One region of the Actinopolymorpha cephalotaxi genome, then DNA from elsewhere that is predicted to be linked to it. Evidence: riboswitches for the same ligand, from Rfam matches in the RefSeq annotation. Region 1 holds a riboswitch; each other region holds the start of a gene.
The links. Region 1 has a riboswitch for thiamine pyrophosphate ahead of thiO (glycine oxidase ThiO). Riboswitches for the same ligand answer to the same signal wherever they lie in the genome.
Positions count from the first base shown of each region.

Region 1 (3,266 bases):
GACGCGCCCGCGTCCGGGTCGGTGTTCAAGGTCGACCGCGGTCCGGGCGGGGAGAAGATCGCCTACGTCCGGATGTTCGACGGCGCCGTGCACCTGCGCGACCAGGTGCCGGTCGTACGCCCGGGCGGGAGCGGCGGCGCCACCGGCGGCGTGGATGGCGGCGTGGACGGCGGTGGGAGCAAGGTCACCGGAATCCGGGTCTTCGACCAGGGCGCGGCACCCGTCCGCCCGGTGGTGCGCGCCGGGCAGATCGGCAGGCTGACCGGCCTCGCCGACGTCCGGATCGGCGACACCGTCGGCGTTCCCCGGCCCGGTGGGGCCGCCCATCACTTCGCCCCGCCGACGCTGGAGACGGTGGTCGTCCCCGTGCGGCGGTCCGACAAGGGCGCCCTGCACCTCGCGCTCACCCAGCTCGCGGAGCAGGACCCGCTGATCAACCTGCGCCAGGACGACGTACGGCAGGAGATCTACGTTTCGCTCTACGGCGAGGTGCAGAAGGAGGTCGTCGCGACCACGCTGGCCGAGGAGTACGGCATCGAGGTGGAGTTCGCGAGGACGTCGGTGATCTGTGTCGAGCGGCCGATCGGCAAGGGCGCCGCGTACGACCTGATCGGCACCGACGCCAACCCCTACTTCGCCACCGTCGGCCTGCGGGTCGAACCCGCACGGCCGGGCGACGGAGTTTCGTTCGGGCTGGACGTCGAACTGGGATCGATGCCACCCGCGTTCTTCACCGCGGTCGAGGAGACTGTCAAGGAGACCTTGCGCCAAGGCCTGTCCGGCTGGGAGGTCGGCGACATCGCGGTGTTCATGACGCACTCGGGTTACTACGCCCGGCAGAGCCACTCCCACGGCACGTTCGACAAAAGCATGTCGAGCACCGCCGGCGACTTCCGCTACCTCACTCCCTTGGTGCTGATGGCCGCGCTGCGGCAGGCCGGGACCGTGGTGTGCGAACCCGCGCACCGCTTCCACCTGGAGTGCCCGGCGGACACGCTGGCGGCGGTGGTGCCCGCACTGGTGCGGCTCGGCGGCGTGCCGGACTCCCAGCAGCCGAAGGGTTCGGGCGCGGTCGTGGAGGGCGAGATCCCGGCGGCGCGGGTGCACGAGCTGCAGCAGCAACTGCCGGGGCTGACCCGCGGTGAGGGAATGCTGGACTCGACGTTCGAGCGGTACCAACCGGTGCGCGGGCCGGCACCGACCAGGCCGCGGACCGACCACAACCCGCTGGACCGACGGGAGTACCTCCGCGTCGTGAAGCGCTAGCGCGCACGTCGGCTGTTACGGTCTGACCGTGACCGACGCCCCTGGCCTTGCCCTCCTCGACGACGAACCGTTCGTCTCCCTGACGACGTTCCGCCGCTCCGGCGAGCCGGTCGCCACCACGGTGTGGATCGTCCGCGACGGCGACGCGCTGTACGTCACCACGGGCGAGACCACCGGGAAGGTCCGCCGGCTGCGCCGGGACCCGCGGGTCACCATGCGGCCCTGCACCCGGATGGGCCGCGTCGCCGAGGACGCGCCGTCGGTGCCCGCGGTCGCGGAGGTCGTCACCGACCCCGAGGTCACCGGGCGGGTCATGTCGGCGTTCCGTACGAAGTACCGCACGCAGTTCCGACTGGCCATGGCCCTGGAGCGCTTCCGGAAGAAGGGCGGCGGGCGCGTCCTGCTGCGCATCACCTCCGGCTGACCGGCGCAACCCGCCATTGACGCGGACGTGGACGCGGACGTGCACGTCCCGCTCGGGCGTACGGAACATCCGGTGCCCCGGCTCGTCGGCCGGGCAGGATGCTGATCCCGTGTTAACGTCGAACCTCCACGCGGGAGCCCGCCGGTAGCGGGCTGAGAGGGAGCCGACACCGCTCCGACCGCCGAACCTGATCCGGGTCATGCCGGCGAAGGAAGTGAGGAGCCGACGGTGCCGATGAGGATCGCCGTGCTCGGCGCGGGCATCGTCGGGCTGGCCTGCGCCGCCGAACTCCTCCGTGCAGGCCACGACGTCCGCGTCTTCGATCCCGCTCCGGCCTCGGGCGCGACGCACGCCGCTGCCGGGATGCTCTCACCGGCCGGGGAGGCCTGGCACGGCGAGGAGAACCTCCTTCGTCTCGGCGTGGAGAGTGCGGGACTGTGGCCGGAGTACGCCGCCTGGTTGGAGTCCGCGTCCGGTGTCGACGTCGACCACCGCCGCGCCGGAACGCTGCTCGCCGGCCGCGACCACGACGACGTTCAGGTGGTGCGCCGCACCCTCGACCTGCTCGCCGCACACGGCATCGAGTACGAGGAACTCCGGCAGCGCGACCTGCGCGAACGCGAACCCGAACTCTCCACCCGGGTCTGCGGAGGGGCTTACCTGCCAGGTGACCACAGTGTCAACCCGCGCAGGGTTTCCGCTGCCCTGCTCGCCCTCCTCGGAGACAGGGTCGAGCACCGAAACGCCGCACCGTCGACCACGCCGTCGCCCCTCCTGGCGCCGGGCGAGGACCGGCCAGCCTCGGTGGAGGGCGTGCGCACCGAGGACGGGCGGCTGGTGCGCGCCGATGCCGTGCTGGTGGCGACCGGCCACCAACTGCCGCCGCAGGTGCCACAGCGCCGGCACGTTCGGCCCGTGCGCGGTGAGATTCTGCGGGTACGGCCGCCGTCCGGGCAGGCGCCCACACAGACGATCCGAGCCCTCGTACACGGCGAGCCGGTGTACGCCGTGCCGCGCGCCGGCGGCGAGGTGGTCGTCGGCGCGACCCAGGAGGAGCACGCCGGGGATCCGATGCCGACCGTCGGCGGGGTGGCACGTCTGCTCGACGCCGCACGCACGTTGCTGCCCGGCCTGGAACGCGCCGAGATCCTGGAGGTCCTCGCACGCCACCGCCCCGGCACCCCCGACAACGGCCCGATGCTCGGCCCGACCGGCGTCCACGGCCTCTATCTTGCCGCCGGCCACCATCGCGGTGGAGTACTCCTGGCTCCGGTCACAGCGCGGATCCTGCGTGCCCACATCGAGTCGGGTTCCCCCGACGCAGCGAACGCGTTCTCCCCGAGCCGGTTCGACACGTCGGAAAGGATGAGCCGATGGACGTCACTGTCAACGGCGAACTGACACAGGTCCCGAACGGCATCGATGTCGCCGACCTGGTGCGACGGCGACTGCCCGACCCCAGGAGTGTCGCGGTCGCCGTCAACGGCGCGGTCGTACGCACCGGTGACTGGGAACGCACCCAGCTCAGTTCGGGAGACGCCGTCGAGATCGTCACCGCACGACAGGGAGGCTGAGG
Region 1 is NZ_JACBZA010000001.1:2,386,269-2,389,534, reverse strand. It holds gene FHR37_RS10645 (elongation factor G) at 1-1,266, shown strand, start outside; gene FHR37_RS10640 (PPOX class F420-dependent oxidoreductase) at 1,295-1,690, shown strand; TPP riboswitch at 1,811-1,921, shown strand; gene thiO (glycine oxidase ThiO) at 1,925-3,091, shown strand; gene thiS (sulfur carrier protein ThiS) at 3,064-3,264, shown strand.

Region 2 (3,266 bases), 630 kb from region 1:
GTACACCTACGCCGGACAGCCGGCGCGCACCCAGGAGAAGGTGCGCGAGGTGCTCACCCGGCTCTACCTCGGCAGCGAGCTCGGCCAGGGCTACTGCGGTGACGAGGACAACGGCGAGATGTCGGCGTGGCAGGTGTTCAGCGCGCTCGGGTTCTACCCGCTGCAGATGGGCAGCCCCCGCTACGCGATCGGCTCGCCGTTGTTCACCAGGGCGACGGTGCACCTGGAGTCGGGCGCCGACCTGGTGATCGACGCACCGGACAACAGCGCCGGCAACGTCTACGTGCAGGGCCTCTCCGTGGACGGCGTGCCCTACGACCGGGCCTGGCTGCCGCACGACCTGCTGGCCAAGGGCGGCGTGCTGGAGTTCGCCATGGGGCCCGAGCCGTCGGACTGGGCGAGCGCACCGGACGCCGCGCCGCCGTCGATCACCGAGCCCGGCGAGGCGCCCGCACCTCTCGTCGACGTCACCCGGCCCGGTGCCGGCACCGCCCGGGCGAGTGAGGGCGTGGACGCGGCGCACCTGTTCGACGACAGCTCGGCCGGCTCGGTGACGTTCGACGGGACCCGGCGGTGGGTCTCCTACGAGCTGGCGGCGCCGGCCCGGATCGACTTCTACACGCTCACCTCTCCCGTGGACAACGCCGGTGCGGCCCCGACGGCATGGGTGCTCGCCGGCTCCCGCGACGGGACCGGCTGGGAGGTTCTGGACACCAGGAGCGGGGAGGAGTTCGGATGGCCGCTGCACACCCGGCCGTTCCTGGTCGCCGCGCCGGGTGACTACACCCACTACCGGCTCGATCTCGCGCCGGGGCCCGACGACACCCCGGGCGGCGCGCCGGTCGCCCTCGCCCAGGTGGAGCTGCTGGCCCAGCACCCTACGATCGGGTCATGACTGATCACGCCCGCGCCGAACGCCGAGCGCTCGCCGACCTGCTGGACGCGCTGGGTCCGGACGCGCCCACGCTGTGCGCCGACTGGACGACGTCCGACCTCGCCGCCCACCTGGTGATCCGGGAAGGTGACCCGCTGGGCGCCGCGGGCATCCTGCTGCCACCGCTTGCCGGCAGGACGAAGGAACGCATGACCGGGCTGGTCGGGCGGCTCGGCTACGCAGAGCTGGTCGACCGGTTCCGTCAGGGCCCGCCCTCGTGGTCGCCGGCCAGGCTGGGGGCGGTGGACCGCGCGGCCAACACGGTGGAATTCTTCGTCCACCACGAGGACGTGCGGCGCGCCCAGCCGGACTGGACCGCCCGCGACCTGCCGGACGACTTCGAGGACCTCCTGTGGCGGCGGGTCACCAGCGCCGGCCGGATGCTGTTCCGCCGGTCCGCGGCCGGGGTACTGGTGGCCCGCCCCGACGGCGCCACCGCGCGGGTTCGCAAGGGTGAGCCGACGGCCGTGCTGTCCGGGCTTCCGAGCGAGATCACGTTGTACATGTTCGGGCGCAGGGGTGTGTCCCGGGCCGAGGTCGTCGGGCCACCGGCGGCGGTCCAGGCGCTGGCCCACGCCCCGCTCGGAGTCTGACGGCTCGCCGGCGGCGGCCCAGGCGCCACACGCCGCTCGGAGTCTGAGGGCCCGCCGGTCCGACCTCCGGTCGAGCCGGCGGTGGGCCTCGGTCGGCCGCGACGCCGGCACCCGCCCGGGGCCACCGCGAGTCTCGGCGGCCCGGTGTAGCCTTCGGGCGGCACCACACGAGGACAGCAGCACAGCAGTAGCAACAGACAACAGCAGACGACAGGGGAGCGCGGAAGCGCTGAGAGTGCGGGACCGCCGGCGACGGCGGGGCCCGCAGACCCTCGAACCTGATCTGGGTAATGCCAGCGCAGGAAGTCGGTCTGTCCGTTCGTCACCGGGCCCGCGCCCGGCCGATCGACCGATCGGGCGGTGCGGAGCTCCCGGCGGCGAATCGGACCCAGTGGCACTCGGCCGCGTCTCCTCCCCGGTTCAGGGAGGACACTCATGACCCAGGATGTGACCTCGACCGCGACCCGCGGTCAGCGGCCCGTCAACCGGCGGTGGCGCACCGTCGACATCATCGTCGCCGCCGTGGTCGCGGTGGCGTTCGGCGTGGTGTTCTTCGCCTGGGGCGTGCTGTACAACGCGCTCACCCCAGTCTTCGTGGGCTTCAAACCGGCCCAGGCGGTGATCTACGGCATGTGGCTGCTGCCCGGTGTCCTTGGTGGCCTGCTCATCCGCAAGCCGGGCGCCGCGGTGTTTACCGAGCTCGTCGCCGCCGTCGTCTCGGTTCTACTCGGCGTGGAGAGTCCCCTGGCGATCATCCTCTACGGCCTGGTCCAGGGCCTGGCCGCGGAACTGGTCTTCGCGGCGTTCCGCTACCGCCGCTGGCGGCTGCCGGTGGCGCTGCTCGCCGGTGCGGTCGCCGGGGTGGTCCCGGCCGTCATGGACAACGTGCTCTACAACTTCGCATGGGCACCCACCTGGCAGCTCGTGTACGGCGTGCTCGTGGTGGTGAGCTCGCTCGTCATCGCCGGGGCCGGGTCCTTCGCGCTCGTCCGGGCGCTCGCCGCCACCGGCGTACTGGCGCCGTTCGCGTCCGGCCGGGAGCAGACGACCCGGTGAGCGCGTCGGCGAGGGCCCGCCCGCCCGCCGCGTCCGGGCCCGGCGCCGCGCTGTCGATCCGGGCACGCAGCTGGTCGTTCCGGTACGCCGGCCGGCACACGTGGGCGGTCCGGGACCTCGACCTCGCCGTCGAGCCGGGCGAGCGGGTCCTGCTCGCCGGGCCGTCCGGCGGCGGCAAGAGCACCCTGCTCACCGGCCTCGCCGGACTGCTCGACGCCGAGCAGGCCGCCGACGTCGAGGGCACCCTGCTGGTCGGCGGATCACCTCCGCAGCAGGTACGCGACCGGATCGGCCTGGCGTTCCAGGACCCGGAGACGCAGCTGGTGATGGCCCGGGCCGGCGACGACGTGGCGTTCGGCCTGGAGAACCGCGCCGTGCCCACCGAGCGCATCTGGCCGCGGGTCGACGAGGCGCTCGCGCTGACCGGTTTCCCGTACGGCCGGGACCATCCCACCGGGCGGCTGTCCGGCGGGGAGAAGCAGCGGCTCGTCCTGGCCGGCGTGGTGGCGCTGCGCCCGGACCTGATCCTGCTGGACGAGCCGACCGCCAACCTCGATCCCGACGGAGCGGCGCTGGTACGCCAGGCCGTCGACCAGGTGGTCGCGGCCACCGGAGCGACGCTGGTCGTGGTCGACCACCGGGTCGGCGACTGGCTGCCGCTGGTGGACCGGGTGGTGGTGCTC
Region 2 is NZ_JACBZA010000001.1:1,753,915-1,757,180, reverse strand. It holds gene FHR37_RS07920 (GH92 family glycosyl hydrolase) at 1-895, shown strand, start outside; gene FHR37_RS07915 (TIGR03085 family metal-binding protein) at 892-1,527, shown strand; TPP riboswitch at 1,730-1,849, shown strand; gene FHR37_RS07910 (ECF transporter S component) at 1,963-2,583, shown strand; gene FHR37_RS32360 (ABC transporter ATP-binding protein) at 2,580-3,266, shown strand, end outside.
Region 2: linked by a shared signal. The riboswitch ahead of FHR37_RS07910 (ECF transporter S component) and the one ahead of thiO (glycine oxidase ThiO) in region 1 are both predicted to bind thiamine pyrophosphate.

Region 3 (3,266 bases), 1.3 Mb from region 1:
GCCACCGAGACCGTCGAGGCAGCTCTGCCCGCCGTGGTCTCGGTCACCGACCAGGCCAACGAGCCCCGCTACCCCTCGTTCAAGGGAATCATGGCGGCGAAGAAGAAGCCGGTGCAGACCTGGAGCCTCGCCGACCTCGGCGTCGACGCCGGTGCGGTCGGCCTGGCCTCCGCCTGGACCGCGGTCGACTCCTTCGAGGCGCGCCCGGCCCGGCAGAAGGGCACGGTCGTCACCGACGAGGGCGACGGCGGGCAGCGGCTCGTGGCCTACCTCGCCGAGCAGCGGTTCGTCTAGACCGCAGCGACCAGCCGCGAGCTGCCAACTTCGACCACCGATCCGGGTACGGGCGACCGACCGCTGAGCGACTGCAAGGAAGCGTGCCGAAATGAGCGAGATCCTGGTTCTCGTCGACCACGTCGACGGGGTCGTACGCAAGACCACCACCGAGCTGCTGACCATCGCGCGGCGCCTCGGCGAACCCTCCGCGGTGTTCGTCGGCGCCGGCTACGAGCAGGCCAAGGACACCCTGGCGACGTACGGCGCCCAGAAGGTCTACCTGCTGGAGCAGCCGGAGCTGACCGACCACCTCGTCGCACCCAAGGCGGAGGCGCTGGCCCAGCTCGCCGAGCGGAGCGCACCGGCCGCGATCATGCTGACCTCCGGTGCGGAGGGCAAGGAGATCGCCGGGCGGCTCGCGATCAAGCTCGGCTCCGGCGTTCTCACCGACGTCGTGGACGTCGAGCCCGGCGACGGCACGGTCCTCGCCACCCAGGCGGTGTTCGCCGGCAACTACACCGTCCGGTCCCGGGTCACCCACGGCACGCCGATCCTGACCGTCAAGCCCAACTCCGCCACCCCCGAACCCGCACTCGCGCAGCCGGTGGAGGAGAAGGCCGACGTCACCGTGTCGGAGCGGGCCCGGGCCGCGCGGGTGGTGGAGCGCTCGCCGCGCACCCAGACCGGGCGCCCGGAGCTGACCGAGGCGGCGATCGTGGTGTCCGGTGGGCGCGGGGTCGGCTCGGCGGACAACTTCTCCGTCGTCGAGGGACTCGCGGACGCGCTCGGCGGCGCGGTCGGCGCGTCCCGCGCGGCGGTGGACGCCGGGTGGTACCCCCACGCCTACCAGGTCGGCCAGACGGGCAAGACCGTCTCGCCGCAGCTGTACCTCGCCGCCGGAATCTCCGGCGCGATCCAGCACCGGGCGGGCATGCAGACCTCGAAGACGATCGCGGTGGTCAACAAGGATCCGGAGGCGCCGATCTTCGAGATGGCCGACTTCGGTGTCGTCGGCGACCTGCACGCGGTGCTGCCGCAGGCGACCGAGGAGATCAACCGCCGCAAGGGCTGAGCCGGGGAGTTCCGGGTGGACGCCGGTGCACGCGGGCCGACCGCGTGCACCGGCGTTCGCACGTCGACCATCCGGCCGGTACGGTCGGACGCAGTGACGCGGGGTGTCCCCGAAGGCCGGGACTGAGATCACACCCGTCGAACCTGATCCAGATCATGCTGGCGAAGGGACTGTCGCACGATGGTCACGACCACGTCCGTCACCGCGGACGCCGTAGCGGAAGTACGCGAGAACCTCCGCGACCAGGCGCCGCTGGTGCACTGCCTCACCAATCTCGTCGTCGCCAACTTCACCGCCAACGCGCTGCTCGCCGCGGGCGCGTCCCCGGCGATGACCGACACCCCCGAGGACGCGCAGGTGCTCGCCGCCGGCGCCGGTGCGGTGCTGGTCAACCTCGGCACCGTGACCCACGCCTCGGCCGAGGGCATGCGGGCGTCGGTGACGTCGGCGGCCCGGGCCGGACGTCCGTGGGTGCTCGACCCCGTGGCCGCCGGTCCGCTGCCGTGGCGTACCGCCCTGGCCGGTGACCTGCTCGCGCTCGCACCCCCTGCGGTCGTACGAGGAAACGCCTCGGAGGTGCTCGCCCTGACCGGCGGTGCCGGCGGCCGCGGCGTGGAGTCCACCGCCGACCCGGAACAGGCCTGGCCGGCCGCCCGGTCGCTGGCCGGCACGTACGGCCTGACGGTGGCGGTGAGCGGCCCGGTCGACCTGCTCACCGACGGCGAACGCACCGTACGGGTCGCCAACGGCCATCCGTTGATGATCCGGATCACCGGCGTCGGCTGCGTGCTCGGCGCGCTCACCGCCGGCTGCCTCGCGGTGACCAGCGACGCCCTGCTGGCCGCGACGGCGGCGACGGTGCTGCTCACCCTCGCCGGGGAGGCGGCGGCGGCGCGGGCGCCTCGGCCCGGGTCGTTCGCGACCGCGCTGCTGGACGAGCTGGACGCCACCGGCGCCGACCGCATCCGCGCGGGCGCAAGGCTGGGTTGACGATGGCTCCTGAACCCTCGGGCAGCCGGGGCCGCGCGCTCGACCTCTCGCTCTACCTCGTCACCGACACCGCGCTGTGCGGCCCGCGCGGGGTGGCCGCCACCGTGCGGGCGGCGGTGGCCGGCGGAGTGAGCGCGGTGCAGCTGCGCGACCCGGGCGCCACCACCCGGGACCTGCTCCGGGCCGGCGCGGAGGTACGCGAGGCGCTCGCCGGCACCGGCGTACCCCTGTTCGTCAACGACCGGGCCGACGTGGCGCACGCGCTCGGCGCCGACGGGGTGCACCTCGGCCAGTCCGACCTGCCGCCCGAGCACGCCCGCGAGCTGCTCGGGCCGGACGTGTGGATCGGACTGTCCGCGCACACCTCCGGCCACCTCGACGAAGCGCTCGCGCTGCCGCCGGGGACGGTGGACTACCTCGGCGTCGGACCGGTCTTCGCCCAGACGACGAAGGCGGACGCGGCGTCCCCGCGCGGCCTGGGCCTGCTCGCCGAACTCGTCGCCGCCGCCGCCGCGGCCGGCCTGCCCTGTGTGGCGATCGGCGGCATCGGCCCGGACAACGCCGACGCCGTACGCGCCACCGGCGTGGCCGGGATCGCGGTGGTCAGCGCCGTGTGCGGGCGGCCCGATCCGGCGGCCGCAGCCCGAGCCCTGCGTACGGAGGTTCGATGACCACTCACGTGTCCGGCCAGGTGCCCGTCGCGCTCACCATCGCCACCAGCGACCCGTCCGGTGGGGCGGGCATCCAGGCCGACCTGAAGACGTTCTCCGCCCTCGGCGCCTACGGCACGGCGGTGCTGGTGGCGCTGACCGCGCAGAACACCCGCGGCGTCACCGGCATCCACGTCCTCCCGACGGAGTTCATCGCCGAGCAGGTGGACACCCTCGTCTCCGACGTCCGCGTGGACGCGGTGAAGATCGGCATGCTC
Region 3 is NZ_JACBZA010000001.1:1,073,459-1,076,724, forward strand. It holds gene FHR37_RS04885 (electron transfer flavoprotein subunit beta/FixA family protein) at 1-294, shown strand, start outside; gene FHR37_RS04890 (electron transfer flavoprotein subunit alpha/FixB family protein) at 386-1,348, shown strand; TPP riboswitch at 1,438-1,536, shown strand; gene thiM (hydroxyethylthiazole kinase) at 1,529-2,338, shown strand; gene thiE (thiamine phosphate synthase) at 2,341-3,009, shown strand; gene thiD (bifunctional hydroxymethylpyrimidine kinase/phosphomethylpyrimidine kinase) at 3,006-3,266, shown strand, end outside.
Region 3: linked by a shared signal. The riboswitch ahead of thiM (hydroxyethylthiazole kinase) and the one ahead of thiO (glycine oxidase ThiO) in region 1 are both predicted to bind thiamine pyrophosphate.